3 regions of the Haemophilus sputorum HK 2154 genome follow, and region 3 is predicted to be linked to each of the others. Evidence: riboswitches for the same ligand, from Rfam matches in the RefSeq annotation. Region 3 holds a riboswitch; each other region holds the start of a gene.
The links. A riboswitch is a leader RNA that binds a small molecule or an ion and turns the genes downstream of it on or off. The one in region 3 is predicted to bind thiamine pyrophosphate.
Positions count from the first base shown of each region.

Region 1: another riboswitch for thiamine pyrophosphate. It lies ahead of HMPREF1128_RS03960 (MFS transporter); the one in region 3 lies ahead of HMPREF1128_RS06380 (ABC transporter ATP-binding protein).
Region 2: another riboswitch for thiamine pyrophosphate. It lies ahead of thiM (hydroxyethylthiazole kinase); the one in region 3 lies ahead of HMPREF1128_RS06380 (ABC transporter ATP-binding protein).

Region 1 covers NZ_ALJP01000009.1:314,695-322,298, forward strand. The annotation lists gene hisC (histidinol-phosphate transaminase) at 1-369, opposite strand, end outside; gene dld (D-lactate dehydrogenase) at 591-2,285, shown strand; gene HMPREF1128_RS03960 (MFS transporter) at 2,360-3,670, opposite strand; TPP riboswitch at 3,768-3,858, opposite strand; gene HMPREF1128_RS03965 (hypothetical protein) at 3,930-4,592, opposite strand; gene tsaB (tRNA (adenosine(37)-N6)-threonylcarbamoyltransferase complex dimerization subunit type 1 TsaB) at 4,641-5,333, opposite strand; gene aroG (3-deoxy-7-phosphoheptulonate synthase AroG) at 5,406-6,494, opposite strand; gene HMPREF1128_RS03980 (DNA translocase FtsK) at 6,651-7,604, opposite strand, start outside.
Region 2 covers NZ_ALJP01000011.1:60,107-67,710, forward strand. The annotation lists gene dapF (diaminopimelate epimerase) at 301-1,125, opposite strand; gene HMPREF1128_RS06940 (anaerobic C4-dicarboxylate transporter) at 1,253-2,575, shown strand; gene thiE (thiamine phosphate synthase) at 2,641-3,300, opposite strand; gene thiD (bifunctional hydroxymethylpyrimidine kinase/phosphomethylpyrimidine kinase) at 3,293-4,099, opposite strand; gene thiM (hydroxyethylthiazole kinase) at 4,092-4,895, opposite strand; TPP riboswitch at 4,942-5,030, opposite strand; gene HMPREF1128_RS06960 (Dps family protein) at 5,141-5,623, opposite strand; gene asnC (transcriptional regulator AsnC) at 5,816-6,289, opposite strand; gene asnA (aspartate--ammonia ligase) at 6,464-7,456, shown strand; gene HMPREF1128_RS06975 (YbhB/YbcL family Raf kinase inhibitor-like protein) at 7,519-7,604, opposite strand, start outside.
Region 3 covers NZ_ALJP01000009.1:823,091-830,694, forward strand. The annotation lists gene nrfE (heme lyase NrfEFG subunit NrfE) at 1-667, opposite strand, end outside; gene HMPREF1128_RS06365 (ABC transporter substrate-binding protein) at 781-1,728, opposite strand; gene tenA (thiaminase II) at 1,743-2,393, opposite strand; gene HMPREF1128_RS06375 (ABC transporter permease) at 2,402-3,148, opposite strand; gene HMPREF1128_RS06380 (ABC transporter ATP-binding protein) at 3,145-3,867, opposite strand; TPP riboswitch at 3,935-4,022, opposite strand; gene HMPREF1128_RS06385 (uracil-xanthine permease family protein) at 4,166-5,389, opposite strand; gene putP (sodium/proline symporter PutP) at 5,545-7,062, opposite strand; gene HMPREF1128_RS06395 (5-formyltetrahydrofolate cyclo-ligase) at 7,134-7,604, opposite strand, start outside.

The sequences.
Region 1 (7,604 bases), 510 kb from region 3:
TGGATAAACAATAAAGGCATATTGCGAATAAATCACTTCATCCTGTTCGCTAGCAAAAGTATGAGCAAATAGTTCTAATAAATCATTGGATCCATTACCCAATGTAATTTGATTGGGTTCAATATGAAATTTTTGCGCAATCGTCTTTTTCAATTCAAAGCCATTGGCATCAGGGTAACGAGTAAGATCATTTAATTGACTCATAATCGCTTGTTTAGCGCTTTCAGGAAAGCCAAACGGATTTTCGTTTGAAGCCAGTTTAATGATGTTAGAAATGCCAAGCTCTCGTTCTAATTCTTCAATTGGTTTGCCGGCTTGGTATGGAGAAAGCGATTTTACGCCCTCATTTGCGATGTTGATAAATTGCATAATGTGTCCTTTTTATTTTTCTTAGGCTCAGGATTGTAGTAGAGAATCACGCTTTTTTAAAGCGAAAGCGGTCGAATTTCATGGCGTTTTTGCAAAAATCACGGTTTTACTTTTATTTATTTTTTATTGATTGTGTGATTTATCTCACATTTTTTAATTCTTGATTTTGTTAGCATAACTGCTTGATTTTCTAACCCAACTCAAATAAAGGGCGATTTATTATGTCAACCCAACAACTTATTTCTCAATTAACCGACATTGTCGGTCACGCACATATTATTACGGATGCGGCAAAAAATGAGGCTTATCGCAGTGGTTATCGTTTTGGCACAGGTAACGCGATTGCGGTTGTGAGACCTGCTACATTATTAGAATTCTGGAACGTGCTAAAAGCCTGTGTGGCGCATGATGTGATTGTAATTAACCAAGCTGCAAATACGGGCTTAACAGGGGGTTCAACGCCTAGCGGGAACGATTATGATCGTGATATTGTTATCATCAACACCATGTTAATGAAAGACATTCAACTCATTAACGATGCCGAACAAGTTGTCTGTTTCCCTGGCTCAACCCTCAATGAATTAGAAAATTTATTAAAACCGCACGAAAGAGAGCCTCACTCAGTTATTGGTTCTTCTTGTATTGGTGCTTCCGTTATCGGTGGGATTTGTAATAACTCTGGCGGAGCTTTAGTACAACGTGGGCCAGCTTATACCGAAATGGCACTCTTTGCTCAATTAAATGAAAATGGCGAATTAGAACTTAAAAACCATTTAGGTATTGATTTAGGCGAAACCCCAGAAGAAATTTTAACGAACTTACAAGGTCACCACTACCAACGCAAAGATATTCAAAGAGATTGCGGAAAAGGCCATGACCATCACTACTGCAACCATGTTCGTAAAGTAGATGAAGATAGCCCTGCGCGCTTTAATGCAGACCCAAGCCGTCACTATGAATCATCCGGCTCTGCAGGAAAACTGGCTGTTTTTGCCGTGCGTTTAGATACTTTCCCATTAGAGAAAAATACGGCGGTGTTCTACATCGGCACAAACCAAATTCAAACACTTAACGACATTCGCCGCCATATGTTAGCCAATTTTGAAGTGCTACCGATTTCAGGCGAATACATTCATCGTGATGCTTTTGATGTGGCAGCACGTTATGGAAAAGATACCTTCTGGGTGATTAAAAAATTCGGTACACACTGGTTACCGAAACTCTTTGCATTGAAAGCTAATGTTGATCGTATTGCGAAAAAATTCTCGTTCTTACCACACCATTTAAGCGATAAATTTATGCAACTCTTATCAAAAGCGATGCCAGAACATCTGCCAAAAAGCTTGTGGACATATCGCGATAAATATGAACACCATTTAATCGTGAAAATGGGAGGAAAAGGCGTACAAGAAGCGCGTGAATTCTTAAAAACTTATTTTAGTGATGCCACTAAAGGCGGATATTTTGAATGTAACGCCGAAGAAACCCAAGCAGCCATGTTGCATCGTTTCGCAGTTGCAAGTGCAGCAATTCGCTATCGCGCTATTCATGAAAAAGAAGTGGAAGAAATCGTGGCATTAGACGTTGCGCTTCGCCGTAATGATAATGAATGGTTTGAAGTTCTTCCGCCAGAAATTGATAACAAAATTAGCCATAAGCTCTATTACGGTCACTTTATGTGCCATGTGTTCCACCAAGATTATATTGTGAAAAAAGGCTACGATTGTGAAGCCCTAGAGCATGACATGCTCAAATTGCTTGACCAACGTGGCGCACAATATCCAGCAGAACACAACGTAGGGCACCTTTATGAAGCTAAACCAGAATTGCGTAAATTCTATAAAGTACTCGACCCAACCAATAGCTTCAACCCAGGAATTGGTAAAACCACCAAGAAAAAACATTGGGTAGAATAATCCTGTTAATAAAACAAGCGGTCATATTTGCAAAACTTTTTACAAATATGACCGCTTGTATTTTTTAGAACTAATTACGCTAATTCCACATCTTTAGTTTCTTGCATAAACCATAAGCCTATCAAACTCAATACTGCGTTAGCAGCTAAATAAAGTCCAACTCCTTTCAATCCATAATGTGCATTTAGCGGTAAAGTAATGATTGTTGCCACGCTCGCACTTAAAAGTCCTGCACAGTTATACGTTAGCGATGCGCCAGAATATCGGGCGTGTGTGGGGAATAGTTCTGGCAAGAAACTTGCTAGCGGTGCATAACCTAAACCAATTAACCCCATGCCAATAATTAAAAACCAGAATAGGCTAACAGCACTGCCATTTTCTAGGAAACATGGTAAAGCTAAACCAAATACAGCTACACCGACGGTTGTCCAAATCATCCAAATACGACGCCCAATGCGGTCAATATATTTACCGGATAAATAGATCGTAGCCGCTAATGAAAATGCACTTGCCATTAACAATGCAGTAAATAATTGAGGCGAAAATCCTAGCCCCATTTTAAAACCCGCTTCTGAAATGGTTGGTGCAGATTTTGCATAGATTTGACTAAATGCGATCATAATATAGAACAACACATAGCCTGCCATACAAGCAAACATGCCAAGCATAAATGGTCTAAAATGGCTGGTCAAAACCGTCATCATCGGGATTCGTGTCGGTTGTTTTTGGATTAACGCAGCAAGAAAGATCGGTGCTTCAGTTAATTTCAAGCGGACATACAAGCCTATGGCAACTAACACGATTGAGCTTAAAAATGGAATACGCCAAGCCCATTCAACTAAATTACTTTGCCCAGCCCAAATTCCTACCAGCAAAAAAGCGCCATTTGCTAATAATAATCCTAACGGCGCGCCTAGTTGTGGGAATGAGCCATACCAACCGCGTTTTTCTTGTGGGGCGTTTTCAATCGCCACTAACGCAGCACCGCCCCACTCTCCGCCTAATCCAATGCCTTGTCCAATTCTACACAAGCAAAGCAGTATGGTTGCGTAAATACCAATTTGCTCATAAGTAGGTAATAAACCGATGGAAATCGTTGCAAAGCCCATCAATAACAGTGACATCACGAAGGTATTTTTTCGTCCGAATTTATCTCCAAAATGCCCGAAAATTAACGCACCTAATGGGCGAGCAACAAAAGTGAGTGCAAGTGTAGATAGTGCAGCAATTTGGTTGGAAAGCGGATCCGCTTGATGAAAAAATTGATGATTAAATACCAATACAGCAGCCATGGCATAAATATAATTATCAAAATATTCAATGGCCGTGCCAATCATAGTAGCTGATGCCACTTGAGTTAGATTATTGTTTTGCCGAATAGACATATTTCCCTCCTTTTATTCGGTGTCCAAAATAATGGCAATAACACTGAATCTCGTAGAGGGTAAACAAGCAAAGTAAGTAGATAGAAAAGAAAAATGAAAGATTGGCATGTTAGTTTCCTACGTCAGTATTAACTGCTTCAGGTTCACGGGTATCATCTCAGCGACAATGCGCACCCCGACTAATTCGGCTAAATTCTAGCGCTTTATATGAGAAAGCTCAATCTAATTTCTAAGAAAGATGAAGATAAACACTCAACATTTACTGTTTTGGAGTTTCTGTTGGGGAATTTTCTTTAACTAAAGCATTTACCCAAGAAATGGTTTGCATTTTTTCCCAAGCACTCCCTCTTACCATAGTCGGTACAGAGTAATCTTGGCATATTGCATTAAATAGCCAATGGTTTAAAGCAAGAGTTGCGAGAATCTGAGGTCTGCCTCGTTCCCCTATTATTCTTTCATAAACAATATAATCTTCGCCATCTTCTAATAAGTTAAATGTAACTTGAGATGGTCGGCTATATACCATCCCGTTCTTTAACATCTTAAAGTATTGGCGAATATAACGCTCTCGATCCTCTAATGCCATTTGTGCCAGGTTTTCATTATAAAAATCTAAACTTTCTAAATAACAAATTTTTTCAAGAACGGAATGACAACTTTGATAGCCTGAACGACCGACTCCTCTTTGAAAACATCTCTGCTCTGGCTCAAAATAAAGCTTGACCACTTTGTTTGCCATAGATGGGCGTTCAGCTAACCATTCTTTCAATTCTAGTGCGTCTAAATCAGCAGGTATTGCATTTTCTGGGGAAATGACATTGATTGAAGTATTATTCACTGTAATTTGTTCTTTCACTGGCAAAATCGGTGCCGGTTTACAGCCCCATAAGCAGAAACACAATAGCCCTAATAACTTCTTCATTTAGCCTTATCCTTGATTTAAAAAACTTGTCCTTCGCTCATTTCTAAATTACTGCTTATGTGGCAATTTTTGCCAAGTTACTTCATTACGCAAATAGACGGGTTCAATCTCCATCGCTTGTTGTACTTTACCTTGGGCGATTGCAATTTTAGCAAGTTCAAGCATATATCGCGCTGAAGGTAGTGTAATTTCACTGACAACAAGCGGTCGTTTTTCTTCAGAAAATTGCGAATAAGCCTGCCAGCCCGTACCCACAACGGTAGGATTATCCCCTAACATAAATTGTTCAATCGCTTTTTCAGGTGCGCAAACTTGTTCTGGTACAAGTTCTTGCCAGCCTTGTTCGGTTCGTTGATATTGCGCGAAATAAACTTCATTCATTCTGGCATCAATTAAAGCAATAACATTGGTAGCCCCTTCTGTTTGATAAGCTTGCTCTGCCATTGCCATTAAATTGGAAATTGCTAACACAGGTAATTCGGCCCCAAAGGCTAAACCTTGTGCGACACCAATTCCAACACGAACGCCCGTAAAACTCCCTGGCCCGCGCCCAAAGGCTAAATAATCAACCTCTTGTAACGAAATATTTGCTTTTGCTAATAATTTATCAATCATCGGTAAAATGCGCTGAGTATGAGTACGTGGGCTAAGTTCGTCTAAATACGTCACTTTGCCTAAATGCGTTAACGCAACCGAACAAGCTTCTGTTGCGGTATCTAGCGCGAGAATGGTTTGAGTCATATTTTTTTCCTATTGGGTGCTACCACACCATAAAAATAAAAGGTGGGAACGTCCCACCCTATTAAATCTAAATTATTCAGCACGTTTCTTACGACGCTCTGCTACGGCATCAGCTAAGGCGAATAATGCTTTTTCGCTGTCTTCCCAACCAATACACGCATCAGTAATACTTTGTCCGTAAACTAAATCTGCAAGTGTTTGACCTGCTTTCAGATCTTGGCGACCTTCAACTAAGTGACTTTCGATCATCACACCAGAAATATAGTCTGAACCGCCTGCAATTTGTGCGCAAACATCTGCGCAAACATCCATCTGGCGTTTAAATTGTTTTTGGCTATTTGCATGGCTGAAATCCACCATCACATGAGGTCGTCTGCCTGCTTTCGCAATACTTTCACAGACTTTCGCTACAGATTCTGCATCATAATTCGTACCATTATCGCCACCACGTAAAATAATATGGCAATCTGGGTTTCCTGCCGTGGTTACAATCGCTGAATGACCAAATTTCGTTACCGATAAGAAATGATGTTGAGACTCCGCTGAAGCAATTGCATCTAACGCAATTTTCACCCCACCGTTGGTACCATTTTTAAAGCCTACTGCACAAGATAACCCTGAAGCTAATTCACGATGAACTTGTGATTCTGTTGTACGGGCACCAATTGCGCCCCAACTCATAAAATCAGCCATATATTGTGGCGTAATCATATCTAAGAATTCACCTGCTGCTGGCACGGTTAAATCGTTAATATCAGATAACACTTTACGACCAATGCGTAAGCCATCATTTAAAGCATAGCTTTCGTCTAAATGCGGATCGTTGATCAAACCTTTCCAACCAACGGTTGTACGTGGCTTCTCAAAATACACTCGCATCACGACCTCTAAGTTCTCACTAATTCTTGGGTTATCACGTATAGCTTTAATTTTTTGCGCATATTCTAACGCGGCTTTTGGGTCATGAATTGAACATGGCCCAATAACCACTAATAGGCGATCGTCTGTTCCATGAATAATATGATGAATTGCACGGCGTGTTTTCTCTACAGTTTTAGCCGCAATCTCACTTGCTGGAAAGCGTTCTAATAGCGCTACCGGAGGCAAAAGCTCTTCAATTTTAGTAATCCGAAGATCATCATTTTTATTTTTATAAGACATTGTGTTTTCCTTATTTATGTTTTTTTATATTGTGAATTATTCTATCTGAATATCTGACTATCGCCTATCCTTAATTCGGGAAGCATAAACGAAAGCGGTCGAATTTACGCCATCTTTTGCAAAATTATGCGAAAACTCGACCGCTTGTGAGAAGGATTATCTTGCTAGCACTTCACGTTTGCCATTTTTGCCTGGCTCAGAAATCATGCCTTGCGCTTCCATTTGGTCGATAATTTTTGCTGCACGGTTAAAACCTAAGCCAAAGCGGCGCTGAATACCGCTAATAGAAGTTACTCCACTTTCGATCACGAATTCTGCCACTTCATCAAAGCGTGAATCTAACAGCATACCACTTGTATCGCCATTATTGGCAACCTCTTCTTCTGCAGACTCAACAATACTATCAAGATAATTTGGTTTACCTCTCGCGCGCCAGTTATCTGCCACGCGGATAACTTCGTTGTCATCCATAAAGGCACCATGTACACGCAAGATCTCAGGGCTTCCCGAAGCGGAATAAAGCATATCTCCTCGACCAAGTAGTGATTCTGCGCCGCCAGCATCTAAAATCGTACGGGAGTCAATTTGCGTTGCAACAGTAAACGCAATTCGGCTTGGAATATTAGCCTTAATAACCCCTGTAATCACATCCGTTGAAGGGCGTTGAGTTGCAAGAATTAAGTGAATTCCCACCGCTCGCGCTTTTTGTGCGATGCGCATAATATGTTCTTCAACTTCTTTACCCGCACTCATCATCAAGTCAGCAAACTCATCTACAATTAAAACAATATAGCTAAGTTTTTCTAACGCTGGTGGCATGGCATCCATACTATCACCCGGTCTCCAAGCTGGGTTTGCAATCGGCATCCCCATTTCCGTTGCTTGATCAATTTTCGCGTTATAACCCTCAATATTACGAACCTGTAAATAGCTGATTAACTGATAACGTCTTTCCATCTCTTCCACTGCCCAACGCAAAGCATTTGCAGCTTTTTTCATATCCGTCACGACTGGCGTCAGCAAGTGTGGAATATCATTATAAACAGATAACTCAACTACTTTCGGATCAATCATAATAAAACGAACTTGCTCTGGAGTCAGTTTAAATAG
Region 2 (7,604 bases), on a different contig from region 3:
CTTGCAGTCAAAAATCACTACTGCAAGCGGTTAAATCGGATGAGGATTTTGCAAATATCAGCGATTAAAATGACAAAATCAGCCGATTTTTATAAAGCACAAAAGGCTGACGATTTTCGTCAGCCAACAATCTATTGCAAAAATGGTTGTGTATTATAGTAAATTCTCTATATTTTCGTCAAGGTTTTACGAAAATTTGAGCACCATGTTTTTATAATTTAATCTCACTTTTTCTGAATAATACAAGCGGTCTGATTTTTGCAAAATTTGACAAAAATCAGACCGCTTGTCACCGATAAATTAGAGTTTTAAAAAGCCATCGTAAACATGTTCCGCATCACCTGTCATATAAAGTGGGCTGCTTTCGCCTTGCCATTCAATCATAAGCGTACCGCCAGGCAAATCTACGCGTACCGGGCTATCTAATGCGCCTTGCATAATGCCGACCGCAGCCGCCGCACACGCACCACTACCGCAGGCTTGTGTTTCACCCGCACCACGTTCAAAAACGCGTAGTTTTATATGATGACGATTCACCACTTGCATAAAGCCAATATTCGCTCGCTCTGGAAAACGTTCATGATTTTCTAATAATGGGCCAAGCTCATTGACTGGGGCTGTTTGCACATTTTCAACTTGCAACACCGCATGCGGATTTCCCATCGATACGACGCCACAAATCGCGGTTTGCAATTCAGTACGCAACAAGTAGTTTTTCTCAAACTTGTTGGCAATAAATGGAACTTTTGCCGGTTCCCAAATCGGTTTGCCCATGTTCACGCGTACCTGTCCGTCTTCTTGCAAACTTAATACCATTTTGCCATTTGCGGTACTGACTTTAATATCTTGCTTATCAGTTAATCCTTTGAGGCTTACAAAGCGAGCAAAGCAACGTGCGCCATTGCCACATTGAGAAACTTCACTGCCATCAGCGTTAAAAATACGGTAGTGGAAATCTAAATCAGGGTCGTAAGGTGCTTCAACTAATAACAGCTGGTCGAAGCCTACTCCGCGATGGCGATCGGCTAATTTGCGAATCAGCTCATCGGTCAAAAATACGCTTTGGGTGACGCCGTCAATAACCATGAAATCATTGCCAAGCCCGTGCATTTTAGAAAATTGCATATTTTTCCTTATTTTTTGACTTTTATTAAATCTAATCCTGATGATTAGATTTATTTATTTTTTTAATGTTGATATGATCAATAAGTATGAGGTCTTTTCTTTTAATTTACAATGGAGTAATCAAATAATGTCAGGAATGTTTCTCTTGCAATTTGCGATCGTCCTGTTGTGTATCTTAGTCGGTGCACGTGCAGGTGGTATCGGTTTAGGGGTCTTTGGCGGTTTAGGCTTAGCTATTCTCTCCTTCGGGTTCGGACTTAAACCAGCAGGTTTACCGATTGATGTAATGTTTATGATTATGGCGGTAGTTTCTGCAGCTGCAGCGATGCAAGCTGCTGGCGGTTTAGATTATATGATCAAACTCGCAACCAACATTTTACGCCGTAATCCGAAATATATTACCTTTATTGCACCGCTTGTAACTTGGACTTTCACCGTATTAGCTGGTACAGGTCACGTAGCTTATTCTGTATTACCAGTAATCGCTGAAGTGAGCCGTCACAATGGTATTCGTCCAGAACGTCCACTTTCTATGGCAGTAATCGCATCACAATTTGCGATTGTAGCAAGTCCTATTGCAGCAGCGGTTGTAGCAGTTGTCGCTTTCCTTGAACCACAAGGTATTCACTTAGGTGATGTATTGATGGTAACTATCCCATCTACATTATTAGGGATTTTCCTTGCATGTATTTTTGTGAATAAAATGGGGAAAGAATTAAAAGATGACCCAGAATATTTACGTCGTTTAAGCGATCCAAAATACGCAGATATTTTTGCTTCTCAAACCAGCAATAAAGAAATCGAAATCAGCAAAACTGCAAAAGTTTCTGTTTCACTCTTCTTATTTGGTGCGTTATTAGTAGTAATCATGGGTGCAATGCCTTCTCTTCGCCCAGTATTTGATGGCAAACCAATGGGTATGGCTCATACTATTGAAATCATCATGTTATCAATCGGTGCATTGATTATTATGACTTGCAAACCAGATGGTACTGCTATCACTAAAGGTTCTGTATTCCATGCAGGGATGCGTGCAGTAATCGCTATCTTCGGTATCGCATGGTTAGGTGATACGTTAATGCAAGCACATATGACTGAAGTAAAAGGCTTAGTGGAAGGTTTAGTTCATACTGCACCATGGGCGTTTGCTTTTGCATTATTTGTGCTTTCTGTATTAGTTAACAGCCAAGGCGCGACTGTAGCAACCTTATTCCCACTTGGTATTTCATTAGGTATTCCAGCACCTGTTTTAATTGGGGTGTTTGTGGCAGTAAATGGTTACTTCTTCGTTCCAAACTATGGTCCGATTATTGCATCTATCGACTTTGATACCACCGGTACAACCAGAATCGGTAAATACATTTTCAACCACAGCTTTATGTTACCAGGCTTATTAAGCATGGCATTCTGTTTAGCCTTCGGTCTATTATTTGCAAATATTTTATTGTAATTGACCGCTTGTCAAACAATCAGGGGCGGATTTCCGCCCCTTTTCTGTATCTAAAATTGCCACTGTTAGCCTTTCAATGACTTAACGACTGCAGCAATATCGCTTGCTTGCGCAATAGCTGAAATGACAGCAACACCATCTGCGCCATCGCCTAATAAACACGGAGCAGACTCTGCATTCACTCCCCCAATTGCGACAATCGGTTTCGTTATCCCCGCTTGGCGTAAATAGGCGACAAAATCAAGCCCAACATCGGGATCTTGGTCTTTCTTCGATTGCGTTGGAAAAATTGGACCCACCCCGATATAGTCAATGTGAGGATTGGCTTGCGCCAGTTGCGCTTGTTCTAATGAATGCGTTGAAAGCCCTACGAACATTTTTCCTTGCGTGCGAGCAAGCACTGTTTCTATCGGCATATCACCTTGCCCCACATGAACACCATCTGCGGCTAACTCAAGTGCTAATGCTACATCGTCGTTTATCACAAACGGTACATTAAAAGTACGGCATAATGCCTGACATTGCTGCGCGAGCGCTTTTTGCGCAATAGGTTGATTAGCCAACGAATGTTCGCCTTTATCGCGAAATTGAAAACAAGTAATTCCTGCTTCCAAAGCCTGCTTCAGCACAGACAATAAATTCTGTGCAGGGTCGCCACTTAAATGACGTACATCTTGCGTGCCAGCGATAAAATAGACTGGCAAAATAGTTTTCATTTTATTCATCTTGATATGCCCAATGGTTAGTCGGCCCATGGCCGTGTCCAATATTTAACGGATGGCTAATGGCTGCCGTAATATAAGCTTTCGCCGTGCGAATTGCGGTATCTAATGAGTAGCCTTTCGCCAATTCTGCCGTGATACAAGCAGAAAAAGTACAGCCTGTGCCATGAGTATGCGGAGTATCAAAACGCGGGCTTTGTAAAGTGAAATCGCCAGACTCGCTAAATACATAATCAAAACAAATCTCACTATGCGAATCTTGTAGATGCCCTCCTTTAATTACCACATTTTTCACCCCTTGTGCTTGTAACAAGCGGGCAGATTTTTCCGCACTTTTGCAATCGACGATCTCCACGCCTGTGAGCGCATAAGCTTCTGGCAGGTTTGGAGTAATTACATCAGCTAATGGCAACAAATGCTGCTTAAGTGCAGCTACTGCGCTATTGGGTAACAAAGGTTGCCCACCTTTGGCAATCATCACAGGATCTAGCACTAACTGCCCAAATGGACGAGCTTGCAAGAATGCGGCTACACATTCTATTGTTTCAGCGGTGCCTAACATGCCAATTTTAAAGGCGCGAATATCAAAATCGCTTGCGACTCCCTTAAGCTGACTTTCAATCGTTGAAAGCGGAATTGCATGAATATCAAACACACCAGTACTGTTTTGTGCCGTCACAGCAGTAATGACGCTAGTGCCAAACACTTTTCGCATTTGGAAGGTTTTTAAATCCGCCTGAATCCCAGCACCGCCACCACTATCTGAACCTGCAATAGTTAAAGCTTGAGGATAATTACGCATAAATGACTCTCCCTTGTTGCTCAGCCAAAGTCATGTTGATTTCAGCTAACTGATCTAAAAATTTCACCGCAAAAGCCCCTGTTTGTGTGCGATTTAAAGTACGGGCAGCGAATTCTCCCGCAACAGCATATACCGTTGTTGCTTCCACCACGGCATCAAAATAAGCAGATGCTGGTGCAACACTTAAAAAGGCAGCACAGACTGCACCGAGCAAACAGCCAGAACCAGTAATTTTAGGAAATAGCGGTGTCCCATTTTGGACTTTCGCAACCCGTTGACCATCGCTGACAAAATCAGTTTCACCACTAATAGCCACAATACAGTGATATTGTTGTGCTACTTGTTTCGCTACTTCAGCTAAGTCAGCCTCGCCAGCACCTGCATCAACGCCTTTTGATCTCCACTGAATTTGCGCTAAAGGCGCAATTTCGCCAGCATTTCCACGTATCAACGCAAACTTAACTTCTGATAGCAATTTTTCTACCACTTGACGGCGATAGCTTGTTGCGCCACTTCCCACGGGGTCTAACACAACAGGAATCCCTGCTTTGTTTGCCGCTTTGCCTGCAAGAATCATCGCTTCAATGTTTTCTGGCCCATTTGGTGTGCCGATGTTAAGCAATAACCCTTTTGCAAATTGCTGAATCTCTGCAACTTCAGCCACATTGGCTGACATCAACGGAGATGCGCCGATCGCTAATAATCCATTAGCCGTAAAATTTGCAGCAACATAATTGGTAATACAATGAATGAGTGGATTGGTTTGACGGATTTGTTCTAAATAATGAAATGACATGCTTTTCCTCCAAAGAAATCATACTGAAAGGAAAGCAGGCACGGTTGAAAATAAGGTGTAAGTTTCCTACGTCAGTACTAACTGAATCAGGTTCACGGGTATTATCTCAGCCTTTCGGCACCCCGACTTATGGCATGGAACTATAAAAGGTTACATCACACTTCGCAAGCTACGAAACTGTAAAGTGTGATGAAGATCATATTTTTATCTAACAAAAATCCCGCACGGGGCGGGATTGATTTCGATTAAGCGTGGCAAGTTTGGCAAGCAGCTTGGAACATCCAAACTAATTTTTCTTGCTCTTTAATATAATCGCTCATTTGAGATGCAGTACCTTCATCTTCTGCCTCACCAGCAAAATTTAAAATTTCACGTTGTTGCTCAAGTAACACAGTTAAACCTTTTAAGGTGCCAGTTAAGCAATCTTGCGCAGTGCTGATAGCGATATCTTCTTGAATACGTGAAACTTTCAAGTATTGGCTATAAGCATTATTCGGTGTATAGCCTAAAGTTAAAATACGCTCTGCAATTTCATCCACTTTCTCAACCAAATCCGTATAAATTTCTTCAAATTTTGCATGTAATTCAAAGAAATTCACGCCTTTAATATTCCAGTGATAACCACGTACATTGGTATAAAAAACTTGGTAAGTAGCTAATAACTCATTTAATTTTGCTGCTAATTCTGATGATTGTGCTTTATCTAAGCCGATAATTGTTTTTGACATATTTTGTTTCCTCTATTGTTATGAATTGATGTTTTATCAGTCTCTCATCTTCTGATGGCATCATTATACGCCCTCACTTTTTATTGAAAAGCCGATAGATTCGATAGAATCAATAGCAAATACAAATTAAAATACAATTATCAATAACAAAAAGTTAACATTTGCAAATCTTTCATCAAAATAAACCGCTTGTTAAGGCTGAATATCACGCAAAATCGGATTCTGCATAGAAATCAAGGTTTCAGTCGATTGAATTTCATCAATGCTTTGAATCTTACCCGCTAATACTTGATGCAGCTCTTCAATGGTATGCGTCATGACTTTGATAAAAATCGAATAATTACCCGTGGTGTAATATGCCTCAACCACCTCAGGAAATGCATTCAGTTTAGCAATAACTTGTTCATAATCTTTGGCTGATTTCAAAATAATGCCAATAAAACAGCAAACGTCATAACCTAGCTTGCGCTCGTTAATCTTAATTTTTGTTCCTTCAATGACGCCAGATTGGCGCATTTTCTCCACACGCACATGAATAGTCCCAGCACTCACCCCATAATGTCGTGCGATTTCTGCATATGGTGTTTTAGCATCTTGAATTAGCGAACGTAAAATATGCTGATCTAACGCATCGAGCACAGGCTTATTAAGTTGAGAAGCGGTCAAATTTTCCTCCACTTTTGTAAAAACTTAAATAAAATATAAAAAATATAAATTATTTTTAGATATTATATAACACAAAAAGAGTTTTATTGAATTTCTATTGAGTTTTTTAAGAAATCCGTTAAATTACGTGCATACCATTTTAATGGACAATGAATTATCAAAAGGAAAGCAACAATGAAAAAATCATTTATCTTACAACAAAACGAAATTAGCTTTGTTAAAAACACTTTTACCCAATATTTAATTGATAAACTCGGCATTATTGAAGTTCAAGGCCCAATTCTGAGCGAAGTCGGCAACGGCATGCAAGATAACCTTTCAGGAATTGAAAAAGCAGTACAAGTCCACGTGAAATGTATTCCGGACGCGACTTATGAAGTGGTTCATTCTTTAGCAAAATGGAAACGCCATACCCTTGCGCGCTTTGGTTTCCAAGAAGGCGAAGGTTTATTCGTACACATGAAAGCATTACGCCCAGATGAAGATTCTCTTGATGCAACCCACTCAGTTTATGTTGACCAATGGGACTGGGAAAAAGTGATTCCGACTGGTCGTCGTAACTTTGAATATTTAAAAGAAACCGTGAATGAAATCTATAAAGCGATTCGTTTAACTGAATTAGCAGTAGAAGCGCGTTTTGATATTCCATCCATCTTACCAAAACAAATTACCTTTGTTCACAGTGAAGATTTAGTCAAACGCTATCCAGATTTAAGCAGCAAAGCGCGCGAAAATGCAATCTGTAAAGAATTTGGTGCCGTATTTCTGATTGGTATCGGTGGCAAATTATCTGATGGTAAACCACATGATGGTCGTGCTCCAGATTATGATGACTGGACAACTGAATCTGAAAGCGGCTACAAAGGCTTAAATGGCGATATCTTAGTTTGGAACGAACAGTTAGGCACTGCATTTGAGCTCTCTTCAATGGGGATTCGTGTGGATGAAAAAGCATTACGCTTACAAGTTTCATTAACTGGCGATGAATCTCGTTTAGAAATGGATTGGCATAAAGATTTACTTGCCGGTAAATTACCTCTATCTATTGGTGGTGGTATCGGCCAATCTCGTCTAGCGATGTTCTTACTTCGTAAACAACACATCGGTGAAGTACAATCTAGCGTTTGGCCAAAAGCTACATTAGAACAGTTCAAAAATATCCTGTAATCAGGAAATATCAAATACGTTAAGGCATACACTTTATGTGTATGCCTTTTTAGTTAGCTTACCTAAACATCATAAGTTCCCATAATGCTAGCTTGAGCTAAAATGTGACCTTGCATCGCAAAATGGAGATCATTAAAACGGAAGCCAG
Region 3 (7,604 bases):
TAATCCCGGCAGTTAAAAAGCCCCAAGAAATCATCGTCCACGGGCGAATCCAGCGTGCTACTGCGGCATCAAAACAACCGGAAACTAAACTTGCCACAACCATAGCAAAGCTAATGGCAAAACCAACATAGCCTAAATAAAGCAATGGTGGGTGAAAAATCAGCCCCACATCTTGCAACATTGGGTTTAAATCTCGCCCTTCTGGTGGTGGCGGGAAACTGCGTTCAAATGGGCTTGAAACTAACAAAATAAATAGCATAAAGCCTAAGGCAATCAGCCCAATCATGGCTAAAGTACGATGGTAGAACAAGCGGTCAGATTTATCCGCAAAAATGCAAAATACGCTTGTCCAAAGTGTTAATGCAGCAAGCCAAAACAACATGGAACCTTCATGCCCGCCCCAAGTTGCCGCAAATTTAAAGAAATCAGGTAATTGGCTATTAGAATGTTGCGCAACATAGATAACGGTAAAATCATCCGTTAAAAAAGCGTGCGCTAACAGAGCAAAGGAAAGCAGAGAAAACAGCGACTGCACGCCAGTTAATAGCGGATTTAACGCTAAATAATGCGGTCGTTTAAACAGTTCGCTAAAAAGAGAACAACCCACTTGAAAGGCGGCAGCCACCGCCGCCAAAATTAATGAAAAATAGCCCAATTCCGGAAGCATAATAAAATCATCGCAAAAAAATTTGGGCTATTATGCCACATCTATGCCAAAGACTGAGAGAACTAGATCAATCTTTGTCAAAAAACGTTGATTTATTCACCAAAAAATAACCGTTATGGCGCTAAATCAACAACATAATCTGTGACCGCAAACTTGTTTTTGATTAACCCTTGTTGCTGCATGAATTCAGCCATTTTGTCATAAGTGGCAAAATCAAATGCGCTTGGCTTCTCAGTCAGATAAGGCAGCGTATCTTTCCATGCGCGACGATTCAATTCATTATCTAGCTCAGCGGGTTTATAACTGACAAACAACTCCCAGCTTTCTTGTGGATGCGCTTTTAAATAAGCACTCGCTTGTGTTAAAGCCCGCACAAAATCACGATATTTCGGTGCTTCCAGCTTATCTTTATTTGCTACAATAATGAGCTCATCATAATTTGGCACGCCATGCTTTTCTGGGAAAAACGCTTTGCCTTGATACCCTTCAATTGCAAGTTGATTCAATTCAAAATTACGGAATGAACCAATAACGGCATCAACTTGTTTGCTGATAAGTGAAGGAGAAAGCGACCAATTCACATTCACTAGCTGCACATCTTTGAGGCTTATCCCTGCAGACTTAAGCATCGTTTCTAGTAAAGCCGTTTCAAAACCACTAACCGAATAGCCAATTTTTTTACCTTTCAAATCCGCTAACGTTTTAATTTCACTATTTTCTAACACCACTAAGCTGTTTAACGGTGAATTCGCAAGCGTTGCAATACGAACTAAAGGCAGTTTTTCATCTAACTGCATTTGTAATTGAGGTTGGTAATCTACCGCTAAATCTGCTTTACCTGCCGCCACTAATTTAGGGGGTAATGAAGGGTCAGCCGGCTCAATAATTTCCACTTCCAAATTCTGCTCTGCAAAAAAGCCTTTTTGTTGTGCCACAATCAATGCAGCATGATCTGGGTTGACGAACCAGTCAAGCATTAACGAGATTTTTTGCTTTTCTGCCGCTTGGCTATTTAGCGCTAAGGCGCTCGCAAGCAATGTGAGTAAGTAACGTTTTTTCATTTTGTCTCCTTTTATTATTCAGATAAATCTAGCCCCATTTGCCAAAACCCAATTTCTAGGCGAGTGGCTGTGGTAAAAATTTTTTGGATATTCTGTAATTGTTCGGCATTAAGATGAGCACAGCATTGATTAAGAAAATCAGCGGTTTCTTTTGCTACTTGTTGGAAATCCTCGCTGGCATAAGTATCAATCCACGTTTGATAGGGATTATTCGGCAGTCTAGGATAGTTATCACAAATATAACGGCCAACTTCAGCATAACCGACCGCACAAGGGGTAATTGCAGCGTAAATTTCTGCTAAACCGCCATTTGCACCACAATCAAGTAGATAACGTGTATAAGCAATACAGGCTGCACTTTCTTGTGTATTAAAGATTTCTTCTTCGCTAATTCCCCATTCTTGGCAATAATTAAGATGCAGCTGGATCTCTTGGCAAATAGCGTCTAATGCTTTACGAGGTGTTTCCATTTGCGCAAAATCTTTTGCTTTAAAAATCGCTAAAGCGAAAGCTCTGCTGTAATGAAAAAGATAGATATAATCTTGTTTTAGATAATGGCGAAAACAATCGGCAGGTAATGAACCTGTAGCTAACTGTTTGACAAAATCGTGCTCAATATAATGCTGCCAGTCAGGCTGCGATTGCTGAATAAGTTGTTTTAGCATAAAACCTCTTAATGAATATAACGAACCCAAGGTAGTGATCGGCGTAGCCAGTAATCAGTGAAAAAATATAAGCAAAGCGCAATTAGTAACAATAAAAATAGTGCAGCAAACATTAGATCAATTTGCATTCTGGCATTGGCTTGCAACATTAAATAGCCTAACCCTTCTGAAGACCCCACCCATTCGCCAACCACTGCCCCAATGGGTGCAATAGAAACTGCAATTCGTAGGCCTGAAGCTAATGCGGGCAATGCAGCAGGCAAACGCACCTTAAACAACATTGCCTGTGGAGAAATTTGTAAAGTTTGCGCCAGTTGTACCCAAGATTGAGGCGTATTACGTAAACCGTCATAACAAGCAGCCGTAACGGGGAAATAGATAATCAATACTGCCATAGCGATTTTAGAAGCCATGCCATATCCCAACCACAACACTAAAAGTGGGGCAATCGCGAAAACAGGCACTGCTTGGGAGATAACCAGCAACGGCATTAAAAAGGCAGAAACGCGGCGTGAAAGTGTGAGCAATAAAGCAGAAATTAACCCCAATATAAACCCACAAATTAAGCCCAATGCGATTTCAATTAGAGTAACCTTAGCATGGCTGAGCAATAAATCAGTGTGCTGTAATAAACGCTCAAAAACCGCTATCGGTGAAGGGAAAAGATAGGTTGGTAAGATAAATATTGAAACTACCGCTTGCCATAAGCCAATCAATAAAAGAAACAAGCCAAGCCAATTAGCTAATTTTTTCATGATGCCTCCTGCATTAACTTAGCAATCAGTTCTTCTTGTAATTGCCAAGCGGTTGCTTGAGCCATGTTATGTGGTTTCGCGCCACTTAATTGACTCACTAAATGCATTTGCGCAGGGTGACCTTGCAAAATATAGAGGCTATCGGCTAACCGAATGGCTTCTTGTGGATCATGCGTCACTAAAATGACGGTTTTCTCATGCAACAACTCACATGCGAGATCTTGTAGCTGCATACGCGTTACCGCATCTAATGCAGAGAAAGGCTCATCCATTAAAATTAAATCCGCCTCTTGCATCAAGGTTCTAGCTAATGCGACACGTTGGCGTTGCCCGCCTGACAGTTGATAACAAGCCTTGTGGATATGTGCTTGCATATTGACTGCAGCTAATAATGCTTCAGCTTTTGCTAAACTTTCAGCATTTTTTGTGCCTTTTAAATGTTGTGCAAGCTGAACGTTATCTAATACTGAAAGCCAAGGAAAAAGGCAATCCTGTTGCGCCAACCAAGCTAATTTGAGATGAGGGGCAAAATGAATCTTTCCTGCACTTACGGCGGATTGCTCAAGCCCCGCAATTGCGCGTAAAAGCGTTGATTTTCCAACGCCTGAGCTGCCTAAAAGTGCAACCCATTCGCCTTGCTTCACATTAAAGTTCAAATTATCAAACAGCGATTGTCCGGCAAATTGCAAAGATAAACCTTGGACTTGGAGGCAAAACATAGCAACCTCATCAAGCGTTCAAAGGGAAAATAGCAAGAAAAGCAAAAAGGGGAGAAAATAAAAGAAATGGTTTCATCATTTAGTTTCCTACGTCAGTGTTAACTGTTTCAGGTTCACGGGTATTATCTCAGCCTATGGCACCCCGACTAATATGTTGCAAAATTCTAGTAAAAACCGAGAACAAAAACAAACTTTTCATTTAAATTTTGTGATCTACCTCACATTACAAGCGGTCTGATTTTAAAAATTTTTTGCAAAAAAAGCGCATCTACAAGATGCGCTTCATCACTTATTATTGTTAGGCATTCTGCCCTTTTTCTTTTGGTAAGATTAAGTTCATGATAATCGCTGCGATGGCACAAAGGCTAATACCTTTAAGCGAGAATTCACCTAGATTGATGAACATACCACCAATACCGAAGGTCATGACCACAGAAACGATCACAAGATTACGTGCCTCACCCATATCCACTTTGGCTTTAATCAGTGTACTCATGCCCACAGCCGCAATAGAACCGAATACGAGCATCATGATGCCACCCATCACAACACTTGGAATCGTCTGTAAGAAAGCGCCAACTTTTCCACAAAATGAGATCGCAATCGCCCAACAAGCTGCCCAAGTCATGATTTTCGGGTTAAAGTTTTTAGTGAGCATTACAGCACCCGTCACTTCTGCATAAGTCGTATTTGGTGGACCACCAAGTAAAGATGCCGCCGAGGTTGCAATACCATCGCCTAATAAGGTTCGGTGAAGCCCCGGTTTTTGTAAGAAGTTTTTACCCGTTACCGAGCTAATCGCCATAATACCGCCAACGTGCTCTACTGCTGGTGCAATCGCAATTGGGAGTAAGTAAAGAATGGCTTCTAAATTAAATTGTGGTGTGGTTAAAGTTGGGATAGAGAACCAGCTAGCCTCGGAAACTTTAGTAAAATCAACTAAACCAAGATAAAGTGAAAGCAAGTAACCAACTAAAATACCGAACATAATCGGAATAAGCTTCATTAACCCTTTAGCGAATACAGCAACGATAACAGTGGTAACTAAGGTTACCATAGAAACTAAAATCGCAAGATTTTGCTCAATCTGCATATTTTTGCCAACCGCCATATCCACCGCAACAGGCGCAAGCCCTAAACCGATGATGATAATAACCGGACCTACCACTACAGGTGGGAAAATTCTGTCCATGATTTGTGCGCCACGCCATTTTACTAAAGCGCTAAGCACGACATAGACTAAACCAGCACAGGCTAAACCGCCCATTGTTGAAGGAATTCCCCAATGTTGTACACCGTATTGGATAGGCGCGATAAAAGCAAAAGAAGAAGCTAAGAAAATCGGTACTTGACGACCGGTGCAGAGTTGAAAAAGAAGGGTACCAATACCTGCAGTGAGCAAGGCAGTGTTTGGGTCTAAGCCCGTAATAAGTGGCACTAAAACTAGGGCGCCGAAGGCAACAAATAACATTTGTAAACCGACAAACGCTTGTTTTGGCGTGCTAATAGTTTGTTGAGTCATGTTAGGTAAGTCCAGTTAAGTGAAAAAACGAAAACGTTATCTTTCGACAACTGGAAATTAATTATAGATCAAAACCTAATTGCTGACGATGCCTCTTTAACAATATAAAAGAAAAATCCCGTTAACTGCTGATAATTTATTAACGGGATTGGAAATTATGCTTTCTCTTCAGCTAAAAAGGCTTTGTTGGCTTTATCAAAAGTTTCTAACACTTGCTGATTCGGCATTGGTGTTATCAGAGAAACAATAATAATTGCCAAAATAGCAAGGAAGAATCCAGGAATCATTGAATAAACATCAGGCAATGCCAACCAAAGCGTAATATCTTTCCAGAAATACACCACTAAAGCCCCTGTTAGCATCCCCGCAATCGCACCAAAACCATTCATCCGTTTCCAAAACAATGACAACAACACAATTGGGCCAAATGCAGAGCCAAAACCTGCCCATGCATCTTTCACTAAGCCAAACACTTGGCTATTTGGATCTTGTGCAATATAGATGGCTAACCCAGCAACCGCTAATACCATCACTCGACCTAACCAAATCAATTCACGATCGCTTGCTTTTGGTCTTAAAATGCCTTTGTATAAATCTTCGGTAATCGCGCTTGAGCAAATCAATAATTGTGCAGAAAGTGTACTCATTACGGCAGCAAGAATAGCAGAAAGCAATACGCCAGCTGTCCATGGATCAAATAATAATTTTGCTAGTTCAATAAAAATCTGCTCATTGTTTTGACTCACTACACTGGCTTTTTCTGGGAATTTGAAAAAATACAACATGCCGAAATAGCCAATACCAATCGCGCCCACTAAGCAGATAACCATCCACGTCATACTGATTCGGCGCGCATTTTTAAGTGATTTCACACTCTCTGCTGCCATAAATCGTACAACGATATGCGGTTGTCCAAAATAACCTAATCCCCACGCCATGAGACTTAATACGCCTAAAACTGTGGTGCCGCTAAACATATCATTATAATTTTTGCCACTCGCTGCTTCTGCCAACACTAAAGTGGATTTGATCTCATCTACACTACCAATGCTTAATATAACAAAAAGTGGCGTCAGCAATAATGCAAAGACCATTAGCGACGCTTGGATCGTGTCCGTCCAACTCACAGCTAAAAAGCCGCCAATAAAGGTATAAAGAATAGTAGCAACCGCACCATACCAAATGGCATCTGCATAAGGTACCCCAAAAAGATTTTCAAAGACGCGCGCACCCGCGACGACGCCAGAAGCACAATAAACAGCGAAAAAGAGTAAGAAGATAAACGCAGAAAGGATTTTAATGAGCTTAGTTTTATCACCAAAACGGTTATGAAAATACTCAGGTAAAGTTAGCGCATCGCCACTATATTCGGTATGAGCACGCAATCTACCGGCAACTAATTTCCAGTTTAAATAAGCCCCGATCGTTAAGCCAACTGCTAACCATGCTTCAATCAGACCACCTGCATAAACAGCACCGGGTAAGCCCATCAATAGCCAACCCGACATATCTGATGCACCAGCCGATAACGCAGTAACGAAACTGCCTAAACGGCGCCCACCTAAAATGTAATCAGAAAGGTTATTCGTGACTCGGTAAGCAATCAATCCTATCAGGATCATCGCCACAATATAGATAAGGAATGTAGTAGTGGTTGGATCAAACCCAAACATGCGCGCCTCTTAAGCCTTAAAATGGAGGAAAAGGCAAAAGATTACCCATTTTGGCGTAAAAAATCAATGTTTTAACCGAGAATTAGGTGATCTAATGGTTCATCCCAAGCTGCTAACGGCAATTTTTCTACCTGTTGACAACGATGCGCTAGCCCCACACTAATCGCAGAAGATTGGCTTAATGTACGATCATAAAACCCGCCGCCATAACCTAAACGCCCATTGTGTTTATCACAAGCCACTAATGGCGTAAAAATCATGTCTAATTCATTTAAAGGCAACACTTTTCGAACATCTAACTTAGGTTCTTGCATGCCAAGAGAATGTGTAATCCACTCATCGTTTGATTCATAAGCTATAAATAACAAATTACCAGAGCTAAATGGATGCACAACGGGCAAATAAAGTGATTTACCTTGTTTATGCAATATTTCCATCAATGCAAGCGGTGAGAGTTCACCATTAAATGGCAAATAAAAGGCGATATGCTGAGCTTGGTAGTGAGCGATTAAATCTAATGCCGGTGTAATAATTGCCTGACT